DNA from 2 places in the Pararhodospirillum photometricum DSM 122 genome. Region 1 is predicted to be linked to the other one. Evidence: predicted binding sites of a transcription regulator. Region 1 holds the regulator's gene; the other holds the start of a gene.

Evidence for each region. Region 1 encodes LexA, which represses DNA repair genes until DNA is damaged. Its sites were predicted from a motif close to ATGTTCTANTTTGGTTC; they were not measured.
Region 2: the regulator LexA is predicted to act here: its motif matches at 2,135-2,151, upstream of recA (recombinase RecA).

The regions. Positions count from the first base shown of each region.
Region 1 covers NC_017059.1:696,517-702,877, forward strand. The annotation lists gene RSPPHO_RS03020 (form I ribulose bisphosphate carboxylase large subunit) at 1-732, opposite strand, end outside; gene RSPPHO_RS21425 (LysR family transcriptional regulator) at 866-1,453, shown strand; gene RSPPHO_RS21430 (LysR substrate-binding domain-containing protein) at 1,425-1,748, shown strand; gene lexA (transcriptional repressor LexA) at 1,791-2,516, opposite strand; gene trpC (indole-3-glycerol phosphate synthase TrpC) at 2,658-3,455, opposite strand; gene trpD (anthranilate phosphoribosyltransferase) at 3,452-4,489, opposite strand; gene RSPPHO_RS03045 (anthranilate synthase component II) at 4,538-5,113, opposite strand; gene RSPPHO_RS20820 (cation transporter) at 5,396-5,707, shown strand; gene RSPPHO_RS03050 (copper-translocating P-type ATPase) at 5,740-6,361, shown strand, end outside.
Region 2 covers NC_017059.1:1,668,173-1,674,533, reverse strand. The annotation lists gene RSPPHO_RS07385 (hybrid sensor histidine kinase/response regulator) at 1-2,109, shown strand, start outside; gene recA (recombinase RecA) at 2,231-3,307, shown strand; gene RSPPHO_RS07375 (DUF2889 domain-containing protein) at 3,378-3,953, opposite strand; gene RSPPHO_RS07370 (HlyC/CorC family transporter) at 3,966-5,231, opposite strand; gene aroB (3-dehydroquinate synthase) at 5,393-6,361, opposite strand, start outside.

The DNA of each region.
Region 1 (6,361 bases):
CTGATAGATGTCCTCCATGGTCGGCGCGGTGACGTTGAGATAATGGCCCTTGCGCTCTCCTGTCTCCGCCTCGGCCTTTTCGATGGCCTCCTGGCAAAACAAAAAGCGGTCACGCCAACGCATGAACGGCTGAGAATTGACGTTCTCGTCATCCTTGGTGAAATCAAGCCCGCCGCGCAGGCACTCATAGACAGCGCGGCCGTAGTTTTTGGCGGAAAGACCAAGTTTTGGCTTGATGGTGCAGCCCAGCAAGGGGCGGCCATACTTATCCAGGAGATCGCGCTCGACCTGGATGCCATGCGGCGGTCCGTCGCACGTCGTGACAAACCACAGCGGAAACCGCACGTCTTCCAGGCGTAGCGAGCGCACCGCCTTGAAGCCAAAGACGTTGCCCACCAGGGAGGTGAACACGTTGACGATCGAGCCCTCCTCGAAGAGACCCATCGGATAGGCAATAAAAGCGTAGAACGCCTCGTCATGACCAGGGACGTCTTCAATGGCGTAGGCCCGACCCTTGTAATAATCGAGATCAGTCAGAAGGTCGGTCCACACCGTGGTCCAGGTGGCGGTGGAGGATTCAGCGCAAACAGCGGCTGCCGCTTCCTCACGGGGCACTCCAGGCTGGGGAACAACCTTGAAACAGGCCAGAATGTCACTGTCTTTTGGGGTGTAATTCGGATCCCAATAGGTCTCCCGGTATTCCTTGACGCCGGCCTGGTACGTCTTTCCCATGGTTCTCTCCTCGTTGCCAACGATGCGCCTAAGAGGGGTGGGGCGTCGTTGGGCTTGACTTTACGAAGAGCTAACCATAAACAAAAATTAATTGATTTTATTTCCAGGATATACACTTGTTTATGGATCTCGCATGCACCTGACCTTGCAGCAAATGCGTTTGTTCGAGGCCGTGGCGCGGCACCGGAGTTTTACCCGTGCCGCGCAAGAACTCCATCTGACCCAGCCGGCGGTCTCAATTCAGGTGAAGCGGCTGGAAGAAAATGCCGGCAGCATTCTCGTCGAGCACATGGGCAAGCGTCTGTTTCTCACGCCGGCGGGGCATGCCGTTTACGAGGCGTGTGTCGATATTCTTGGGCGGCTGCGCCTGCTTGATCAGGCTCTTGATGATCTTCGCGCCGATGTACGCGGGCCCTTGGAGTTGTCGGTGGTCACGTCGGCGAAGTACATTATCCCCCCCCTCCTTGGGGCCTTTATTGCCGATCACCCCGCCGTGACCCCGCGCTTGATCGTCACCAACCGGGCCCGGGTTATCGAACGCCTTGCCGACAACCGAGACGATTTTGTCATCATGGGCCAAATCCCGCCGGAGCTGGAGGTTGAGGCCCATCCGTTTTTGGATAACCTGCTGATGATCGTCGCTCACCCCCCGCCATCCTCTCGTCGGGCAGCGCGGTCTTGCCGCCCCGGCCTTGGCCGGGGAGCGCTTCTTGGTGCGTGAACGGGGGTCCGGGACCCGCAAGGCGTTGGAACAGGCCCTCTCAGAGGCGGGGATTGCCTTAGCCCCTTATATGGAGTTGGGCAGCACCGAAGCGATCAAGCAGGCCGTGATGGCCAACCTGGGGATTTCTCTTTTACCGCTCAAAAGCATGGAACTGGAGCGGGAGACCGGGCGTTTGATCTGTCTCGACGTCGAAGGGTTCCCGTTGGTACGGCGATGGAATGTGGTCCATCTGAAGGGAAAAACCCTCTCGACGGTTGCGCGGACTTTTCTTGGCTTTTTGTTGGGGAACTAAAAAGTAAATCTGGGGAAGCGGGGCTTCCCCAGGCCCCTCCCTTCAATACTGGCGGATGATGCCAACAAGCCTTCCTTGGATCCGCACCCGGTCGGGCCCATGGATCATGGTTTTGAAGGCTTTGTTGGCCGGCTCCAGGGCGATGGAATCTCCCTTGCGCCGCAGTCGCTTTAACGTCGCCTCTTCTTCATCCACCAAAGCCACGACGATGGTACCGTTTTCGGCGGTGTCGCAGCGGCGCAAGATGGCGATGTCGCCGTTCAAGATCCCGGCTTCAATCATCGACTCTCCCTCGACGGTCAACGCGAAGTGTTCTCCTCCGCCCGTGAGCAAGGCGGTGGGGACGTCGATATGGGCGGTGGGATCATTGAGCGCTGCGACGGGAGTGCCGGCTGCGATCTTTCCCAAAAGGGGGAGGGTGACCGATGAGGCCGGTGTGGCTTCTGTGACCACTGCGGCGGGGAGCGACGGGGTAAAGTTTCCCTCGATCACTTTGGGCGAAAAGCGTGTTTCAGGATCCCGGGCGCGTGGCAGAGCCTCTTCCGGCACTTGATTGTCGGGCAGGCGCAAGACTTCCAGCGCGCGGGCCCGGTGGGGAAGGCGACGCAAAAAGCCCCGTTCCTCCAGTCCCTTGATCAGGCGATGGATCCCGGATTTCGATTTCAGTTCAAGGGCATCACGCATTTCGTCAAACGAGGGGGATACCCCGGTCGTGCGCAGCCGCTGATCGATAAAGGACAGCAGCAGGTATTGTTTGCGCGTCAGCATGACCGTGACTCCCTGGCGCGAGGAACTAAACGTGAATATGCTAAAAAGTTCTACTTTGGTTCCTGCTCAGGGTCAAGAAAAAAGGGGGGCAGGTGGCCCCCCTTCGCGTCGTCTTGGTTGAGCCTGCGCCCGCCTCCCCGGTTAGGGGGCGATCAGGGCCCGAGTTGCGGCTTCCACGTCGGGTTGCCGCATAAAATGCTCGCCAATAAGGAAGCGCCGAGCCCCCACGGCGCCCATGCGGGCCAGATCATCCCGGGTTCGCAGGCCGCTTTCCGCAACCAACACCCGGCCCTCTGGCAGCATCCGGGCCAGACGCTCGGTGGTGGTCAGGTCGGTGACCAGGGTTTTGAGGTTGCGGTTGTTGACCCCGATCAACGGGGTGGTCAGGCAGGCCAGAGCCCGCTCCATTTCTCCCTCGTCGTGGACCTCGGCCAAGACATCCATGTCGAGGTCATGGGCCAGGGCTTCCATTTCGGCGGCCTGGGCGTTGTCAAGGGCGGCGAGGATCAACAAGATGCAATCGGCGCCCATGGCCCGGGCTTCCAGCACCTGCCAGGGATCGATCATAAAATCCTTGCGCAAGACGGGCAGGGGGACCGCCGCCCGCGCCGCCACCAAATACTCCTCGGCTCCCAAAAAACGGGTCTCTTCGGTCAGAATCGACAAGCACGCCGCGCCAGCCCGGTGATAGGCTTGGGCCAAGGTCACCGGGTCGAAATCTGGCCGGATCAAGCCCGCCGAGGGGGACGCCTTTTTGATCTCGGCAATCAGGGCCCAGTGCCCGCGATCGGCCACCGCACTCAACGCCTGGGCAAAGCCGCGCGTTTGATCGTTGGCGTCGGCGATGTGCTGGCGCAAGACGGACTCGGGGCGCGCAAGGCGCCGACGCGCCACGCTGTCGCGGGTGTCGTTGCAAATGGCTCGCAGAACGTCGCTCACGATCCCGTCCCATTGGTTACCGCGACCATGCGCGTCAGGACATCAAGGGCCTTGCCGCTATCAATCGCCGCCTGGGCCTGAGCCGCCCCCTCGCTCAAGGAGCTTGCCCGTCCCGCCACCACCAGGGCCGCCGCCGCATTCAGCACCACGATATCCCGGTAAGGACCGGGCTGCCCCGCCAGCAAGGCCCGCACCGCGTCGGCATTGGTGGCCGGATCGCCCCCCTTCAGGTCCTCGGGTTTGGCCACGGGGAGGCCCGCATCACCGGGCGTAATGGTGAAACGACGAACCACACCCGCCCGGTACTCGGCGACCAGGGTTGGTCCCGTGGTGGTGACTTCGTCCAGGCCATCCGAGCCGTGCACGACCCAGGCCCGTTCGGCGCCCAGACGGCCCAGCACCTGGGCCAAGGGTTCCACCCAGGTATCGGCAAAAACCCCCATCAGCTCAAAGCGAGCCCCGGCCGGGTTGGCCAGTGGCCCCAGGAGGTTGAACAAAGTCCGGGTTCCCAGTTCCCCGCGAACCGGCGCCACATGCTTCATGGCGCTGTGGTGGCGCTGGGCGAACATGAACCCGATGCCTACCTCCCGCAACGAGGCCTCGACCCGGGTTGGCTCGGCCTCCAGATTGATCCCCAGAGCCGCCAGAACGTCGGCCGAGCCGCTCTTGGAGGAGGCCGCCCGGTTGCCGTGCTTGGCCACCGGCACGCCACAGGCCGCCGTCACCAGGGCGGCGGCGGTGGAGATGTTGTAAGTCCCGGCACAGTCGCCCCCGGTGCCCACCAGATCAATGGCGCCCTCGGGGGCGGTGATCGGCGTTGCCTTGGCCCGCATGATCCGAGCGGCGGCGGTAATTTCCTCCACCGTCTCGCCCCGTACCCGCAGAGCCATCAGGAAGGCTCCCATCTGGGCGGGCGTGGCATTGCCCGACATGATGGCCTCAAAGGCCCGGGCCGCATCGGCTTCGCTCAAGGGACGTCCTGTCGCCACCATGGCGATCAGGGGTTTCATGTCTATGTCGTCCGTGCTGCTCATCGCCCGAGTCTTCCCCCCCTTTTTCTGACCTTAATCGCTCCTTGCGCCCTAACGCGCCGCAGCCGTCAGGAAATTCTGCAAAAGCGCGTGACCGCCTTGTGTCTCAATGCTTTCGGGATGAAACTGCACCCCGTGGACCGGCAGGCTCTTGTGCGACAGGCCCATGATCAGGCCGTCGTCGCTCCAGGCTGTGATCTCCAGGCACTCGGGCAGGTCGTCGCGCCGCACCACCAAGGAATGATAGCGCGTGCCGCGAAACGGCTTGGGCAAGCCTGTGAAAACGCCACCATCGGCATGATGAATTTCGCTGACCTTGCCGTGCATCGGCTTGGGGGCGCGAACGACTTTGCCGCCGAACACTTGCCCGATGGTTTGATGTCCCAGGCAGACCCCCATCACCGGCACCTGGGCCGTCGCGGCTTTGCGCACGAGGTCCAAGCAGATGCCGGCCCGGTCGGGATCGCAGGGCCCCGGGGAGATGACCACGCCTTGCGGCCGCAGGGCCAGGGCCTCGTCGGCGGTCAAGGCATCGTTGCGCCGCACGACGACCTCGGCGCCCAGGTCTCCCAGGTAGTGCCAAAGGTTATACGTGAAGCTGTCGTAGTTATCGATCAGCAGGAACATTTACGAAACCCGGTTCAGGACACTACAGTGAAGACGCGCCCGTCAAGGGTGCGCCGGGCCAGAGGCGGCAAAGAGTGCCGCTCCCGGACCGGGGCGTCAAGCACCCCATCAAGGTTTCCTAAGGCAATCGGGGGAAGGACGGCACAGGCAAGGCTGGGGCATCCCTCGGTCCGAGGGGCCTGAGACCGAGGGGCTGGGGAGGTTGTGTCTCCCCGGCTCTCCCTTCCCCAAACGGGATGCGCTCCGGGGTGTTTCCCTCGGCCAACTCAGGAGAGGCAGAACATGTCCACCGAGCTTGTATCATCGCCGCCGCAGACGGTGGATCTCGTCATTTCCGGCATGAGCTGTGCTGCGTGCTCCACCCGGCTCGAACGGGTTCTCGGCAAGGTGCCCGGGGTCAGCGAGGCCAGCGTCAATCTGGCCACCGAACGCGCCCGGGTGGTGGTCGCGGGCGGGGCGGCCCGGCTCGACGACTTGGTGGCGGCTGTCACCGGCGCCGGGTTCGGGGCTCGCTTGGCGGATGACCGACCCGAGCCGTCGCGCGATGCCTCGGCCGACGGTTTTTTCTTTTTTTCGCTCTGTCCGCCCTGTTGAGCGTCCCTTTGCTCTGGGACATGGTCGCGGCCATGACCGGGATGCCGGGGCGGGTCGGTCCGGTGGGCCAACTGGTGCTGGGCACCCTTGTGCAGGTCACGGCGGGCTTGCGCTTTTATCGGGGGGCCTGGAGCGCCCTTAAAGGGGGGGCCGGCACCATGGATACCCTGGTGGCCCTGGGCACGACGGCCGCTTGGGGGCTGTCGGCCTACCGGGTGGTGATGGGGCAAGAGGGGCAGGGCCTCTACTTTGAGAGTGCCGCCGTGGTCATCACCCTGGTCCTGCTCGGCAAGGGCCTGGAAACCCGGGCCCGCCACAAGGCCGCCTCCATGATCCGCGCCTTGATGGCTTTGCGTCCGACCCTGGCCCATCTCGAACGCGACGGCCAGTTGGAGGACGTGGAGGCCGAGCGCCTGCGGCCTGGGGATCGGGTGGTGGTGCGGCCGGGGGAGGCCTTGCCCGCCGATGGGCGCATTGAGGAGGGCACCGCCGCCCTTGATGAGAGTCTGGTCACCGGCGAAAGCCTGCCCGTCGCCCGGGGGCCGGGAGATCGCGTCATTGGCGGCGCCGTGGTGACCGATGGCTTGCTGCGGGTCCGGGTCGAGGCCGCCGGCGACGCCGCCGTGCTGGCCCGCCTGATCCGCCTAGTCGAGG
Region 2 (6,361 bases), 970 kb from region 1:
CGTCTCGCCGAGGCGGCGCGCGCCGGCTTGCGCGAGGAGGTGGACCTACCGCTCGCCGATCCCGACGCGCTGACCGGGGAGCCTGAATGGCTGCGGGTTTCGGTCACGCCAAGCCCGGATCGCCGCTTTCGGCTGTGGTCTGCTCGCGATGTCACCGCCCGGCGCGCTATCGACGAGGTCTTGCTGCGCGAGCGGGAAGAATTGGCCGACTTTTTGTTTTTTCTGCCGGTGGGCTTGTATTCCGCCGACACGGAAGGCCGTCTGCGCTACGTCAATCAGGCCCTGGCCCAGTGGTTGGGGCGCGACCCGGATGCCATGATGGGCATGGCCTTGCCCGCCCTCATGGACAGCGCTCCCCCGGAGCCCGATGGGGCGTGGGCTGGACGCCTGCGCTTTTTGCCGCTCGACGACCCGCCCTTCGATGCCGAGGTACGCCAATCGACCTACGACGACGCCGGCCAGTTGTGGACGCGTTCGGTGGTGTTGCGCCTGCCCAAGGGCGAGGGCGAAGGCGATGCGGCGGGGATGGCCGAGGGAGACTGGCGCCGGCGCCGTCCTTGGTTGTTCGACGGGGCGCCGGTTGGCATTGCCCTGACCGACCCCGAGGGCGCGATTGTGGATTGTAACGCCTCCTTCCTGGCGATGATCGGGCGCGAGCGCGATGGGGTGCTCGATCAGCCGCTGGCCGCGCTGGCGGTGCGCGATGATCGGGCCGACTTGACCGAGCAAGGGGCGCGCGTCTTGGCGGGCGGCCTGCCCCGGGCCCAGACCGATATTCGCCTGCTGCGCGGCGAGCGCGAGGTGTCGGTGGGGGTCTTCCTGTCGCCGATGACGGGGCGGCCCGAGGATCCGCCCGATGGTCTGGTGGTCCACCTGATCGACACCACCGAGCAAAAGAACCTGGAGCAGCAGTTCGCCCAGGCGCAGAAGATGCAGGCCATGGGGCAGTTGGCCGGCGGGGTTGCCCATGATTTCAATAATTTGCTGACCGCCATGATCGGTTTCTCCGATCTTTTGTTGCAACGCCACGGCATCGGCGACCCGAGCTTTGCCGATATCATGCAGATCCGGCAAAACGCCAATCGGGCGGCGAATCTGGTGCGTCAGTTGCTGGCGTTTTCCCGCCGGCAGCCCTTGCGGCCCCGCTTGCTCAACGTGATCGACGCCTTGTCGGAACTCTCCCACTTGCTGCGGCGGCTGTTGGGCGAGCGGGTCACGCTGCGCCTCGTGCATGGGCGCGAGCCCGGGTACATTCGGGTTGATCCCGGACAGTTCGACCAAGTGATCATCAATCTGGCGGTCAATGCCCGCGATGCCATGCCCAAGGGCGGAGTCCTGACCATCTCGACCCGCCACGAGAAAATTGAAAGCGAACTGCGCCAAGGGGCCGAGGCGGTGCCGCCCGGCGATTATGTGCTGATCGACGTGGTGGACACCGGCACCGGCATCAGTCGCGAGCACCTGGGCCGCCTGTTTGAACCCTTCTTTACCACCAAATCCGAGGGAACGGCCGGCGCTGGCACGGGCTTGGGGCTGTCCACGGTGTATGGCATCGTGCGCCAGACAGAGGGGTATATTTTCGTCGAATCCACCTTGGGGGAAGGGGCTCGTTTCTCCATCTATCTGCCCCGCGGTGAGGCCCCGGACAAGACCGCCGCGCGTCCGGTGGCCGTCAGTGGGGCCCCGGAGCCGTCCACACCGTCTCGCCGTGGTGGCGAAGAAGAAGAGGAGGCCCGCGACCTCTCGGGCAAGGAAACCATCTTGCTGGTCGAGGACGAGGATGCGGTGCGGGTGTTCGGGGCCCGGGCTCTGCGCAACAAGGGCTATACCGTCTTGGAAGCCCGCAGTGGCGAGGGCGCCTTGGATCTGCTGGCCGATGGCGCGCGGATTGATTTGTTGATCACCGACATGGTCATGCCCGGCATGGATGGCGCTACCTTGGCCGGGCGGGTGCGGGCCGAGCGTCCCGGCCTTCGCATCATTTTGATCTCGGGCTATTCCGAGGACGTGATCCGCGGCGATGTGGTGAACGCGCCCGATACCCATTTCCTGCCCAAGCCCTTCAGCCTGAAGGCCCTGGCCGAAAAGGTTCGCGAGGTGCTGGCTTAACCCTGTGTTCTTTGAATGTCTCCTTATGTTCTCATTTTGATCTTGAATCTCGGGGCAAAAAAGGTACCCTGTTCCCGGGTTGCACGGTCGCAAGGCGCCGTGGGATAAGGAGGCTGCGGAGATGTCGCAAAGCGTGTTGCGCCTGGTGGATAAGGATACCATGGACAAGCAAAAGGCGTTGGAAGCAGCCGTTGGGCAGATCGAGCGGTCCTTTGGCAAGGGCTCGATCATGCGCCTTGGGCAGCGCGAACGGGTGGTGGAAACCGAGTCGATCAGCACCGGATCCCTCGGGCTGGACATCGCGCTGGGCGTCGGCGGCTTGCCGCGTGGACGCATTGTCGAGATTTACGGCCCGGAAAGCTCGGGCAAAACAACCTTGGCGATGCACGTCATCGCCGAGGCCCAGAAAAAAGGCGGAAGTTGCGCCTTTGTGGACGCCGAGCACGCCTTTGACCCCCTCTATGGTCGCAAGCTGGGGCTCAATCTCGACGAGTTACTGATCAGCCAGCCCGATACCGGCGAACAGGCCCTGGAAATCGCCGACACCTTGGTGCGCTCGGGGGCCATTGATGTTCTGGTGGTGGACTCGGTGGCGGCCCTGGTGCCCAAGGCGGAACTGGAGGGCGACATGGGCGATTCCCATGTCGGCTTGCAAGCGCGCCTGATGAGCCAGGCTCTGCGCAAGCTGACCGGGACCGTGTCGCGCTCCAATACCTTGATCATCTTCATCAACCAGATCCGCATGAAGATCGGGGTGATGTTCGGCAACCCGGAAACCACCACCGGCGGCAATGCCCTCAAGTTTTATGCCTCGGTGCGCCTGGATATCCGGCGCATTGGCGCGGTCAAGGATAAGGAAGATATCGTCGGCAACCAGACTCGGGTGAAGGTGGTCAAGAACAAGGTGGCCCCGCCGTTCAAGGTCGTCGAATTCGACATCATGTATGGCGAAGGCGTGTCCAAGATGGGCGAAATCCTGGACCTGGGCGTCAAGGCCAACCTGATCGAAAAGTCCGGGGCGTGGTTCTCCTACAACTCGACCCGTATCGGCCAGGGCCGCGAGAATGCCAAGCAGTTCCTGCGCGACAACCCGGTCATGGCCGAGGAGATCGAAAACGCCATTCGGGCCAACGCCGGCCTGATCGCCGATAAGATGATCGGCAGCCCCGGCACCGACGACGCCCCGGCCGAGGAGTAAGGAAAAGAAAAGGCTGGGGAGGCGCGGCCTCCCCAGACCCCTCGGTCTTTTCCTTTGAACAAGGCGAGGCTTACACGGATCGCTGGGTCCTGGGGGTGTCAGGGGCGGGCGCTCGGTCTGGCCATTCGCGCGCTACCACCGGTCCATCGGCCCGCAGGGCATGGCAGGAGTCAATCAAGGCGCTGATCTGGCCCTGGGCGGCGTCTTGGCGCTCCTCGCGGGCTCGGTGCAGGGTTTGGAAGGCGGTGGTGGCCAGGGGCCCTAAAAGCTCGGTCAAGTGGGTGCAGCCCGCCCGTCCGCCCAGGCGGCGCCGGGCCTCGGCGCGAAAGCCGGGGCCGATGGTCAAGCCAACGAGCGCGCCGTAGGCCGAGGCAATGTCTGGGCAGCCACAAAAGGGGCTGGCATCAATCACCGCCTCGGCCGCGTGAATGGTTAAGCCGACGTCGATGGTCAGGCGCAGGCTCAGGTCGTGCACCGGGTCGCCGGCGTGGATCGTGCCGCGATCGTGGTTGGGGAAGCTGTACGCCTTGGTGTCGATCAGGCGGCCCTCAATATCCCACAGGCCATCGGATCGCTCAAACCCCTGGCAGTCGATGCGCCGGTGGTGCAAGGGCGCGCGCGGCGCCAACGGAGGGGGCAGGGGCATGGGGGACCTTTTTTAAGACGGCGTCAAAGGGGTGACGCGCAACTGAGACAAGCGATTGCCCACCCGCTTGGTGACCTCGAAGCGAAAGCCGTGAAACTGGAAGATTTCCCCCACCCTTGGCAACGACCGCGATTCCCGAAGGACTAGGCCGGCCAGAGTCGCCGCTTCCTCGTCGGGCAGGGCCCAGTCGAACTCGCGGTTGAGGTCGCGCAGCGTGACCTCGCCATTGATGAGAAAGCTGCCATCGGGCTGGGGCCGTACCCCGGCCAGCACGATGTCGTGTTCGTCGGTGATGTCGCCGACGATTTCCTCCAGGATATCTTCCAAGGTGACGATGCCCAGCAGGCTGCCGTATTCGTCCACCACCAGGGCAAAGTGTTCGCGCCGTTGGCGGAAGGCCTGAAGCTGGCTCCACAGCGTGGTGGTATCGGGCACGAACCAGGGGGGGGCGGCCAAGCGCTCGACGTTCAGGCTCTCCAAAGGCCCCCGGTGCCCCTGCACCGCGCGCAGCAGATCCTTGGTGTGCAGCAAACCGACGATGTTGTCCTGGCGTTCCCGCCACAGGGGGATGCGGCTGAAGGGGCTCTCCAGAACCAGGGTCACGATGTCAGGGGTGGACTGCTCGACGTCGATCGACATCACGTTGGAGCGGTGGATCATGATGTCCGAGACCGGCACGTCCGTGAGATCGAGAATGCTGTGCAGCATGGCGCGTTCGTCCCGGACTGCCTTGTCCGGGCTGTCGGCGGTGTGAAGCTCAATAGCGCCGCGCAATTCCGACAAGGCCAACGCGCCCCCGGCGTCCTGGGGGCGCCTAACTCGCAAAAGATGCAAAAGCCCCTTGACCACGCCTTGGAAAACAGTGGTGACGGGAAACAGCAGCCACGTTAGCACCGCCATGATCGGCGCCACGCGCAGGGCCAGCGGGTTGGTGTGGATCAGCGCATAGGTCTTGGGCAAAATCTCGCCAAAAATCAGCAAGACCACCGTCATGGTCACGGTGGCATAGGCGACGCCCGCTTCATCAAACAGCGTGATGGCCAAGCTGGTGGCCAAGCTGGAGGCCAGGATATTGACCGCCGTATTACCGATGAGGATGGTGCCGATCAGGCGTTCGCGCGAGCGCAGCAGGCGGTTGACGACACTGGCCCGGCCATCGCCATCGCGCTCCAACTCGTGCATCAAGGGGCGGGACGCTGCTGTCAACGCTGTTTCCGAACTGGAGAACAGGGCCGAGAGCACGATCAGAATCAAGACGACAATCAGGGTGACGGTCATGGCCTCAAGGGGGCGGGCGGGCGGGGCGGGACTGCCTCAATCTTAGTCGGAAAAATAGCGAATCGATACCTATTAAGCGAGGGAGGGAAGGAAGGCTGGGGAGGCGGGCCTCCCCAGACCCCTCCATTCCTGGGGGGCCCGCCTCCCCAGCCTTCCTTCCTTCACCCGCCCACAAAGGCCCGCACGCTCTCGCGCACCCTCTGCGGGTCAACCTCGCGCTCCAGAAACGCCCGCCCAATCCCCCGGGCCAAAACAAAGGTGATCCGGCCATCCGCCACCTTTTTGTCGTGGCCCATGTGCTCCAGCAGGCGGTCCACGTCCCAGACCGGGGCGCTTGGCACCGCTCTTGGATCCACGGCCAGCCCCACGTCTTCCAGGTGACGGGTCAGGCGCAGCACGTCCTCGGCCGGGCACAGGCCCAAGCGCACCGACAGATCAAGCGCCAGAACCATGCCGAGCGCCACCGCCTCGCCATGAAACAAGGTGCGGGAGAACCCCGTTTCCGCCTCGAAGGCATGGCCAAAGGTGTGACCCAGGTTCAACAAGGCCCGCTGCCCGCTTTCGCGTTCGTCGGCCCCGACGATCCGGGCCTTAGCCCGGCAGGCGGTGGCGATGGCCTCGGCCCGGGCCTGAGGGGCGCCCTCCAGCAAGGCGGGGCCGTGCTGCTCCAGCCAAGCAAAGAACGGCGCGTCGTCGATCACCCCGTATTTCACCACCTCGGCATAGCCGGCGCGCAGCTCGCGCGGCCCCAGGGTATCGAGAACGGCGGTATCGGCCAGCACAAGGCGCGGCTGGTGGAAGGCGCCCACCAGATTTTTGCCGTGGCGGGTGTTGATGCCGGTCTTGCCGCCGACCGAGCTGTCCACCTGGGCCAGCAAGGTGGTGGGGATCTGCACGAAGTCCACGCCGCGCAGCAGCACGGCGGCGGCAAAGCCCGTGAGGTCGCCAATCACCCCGCCGCCCAGGGCGACCAGGGTGGTCGAGCGCTCGACCCGGGCGGCCAGCAGGGTTTCAAGCAGGCTTTCCAACTGGGCAAAGCTTTTGGTGCCCTCGCCTTGGGGCAGGACCACATGGTCATGGACCAGTCCGGCCGCATCCAGCGAGGCGAGCAGGGCGGGGAGGTGCAAGGG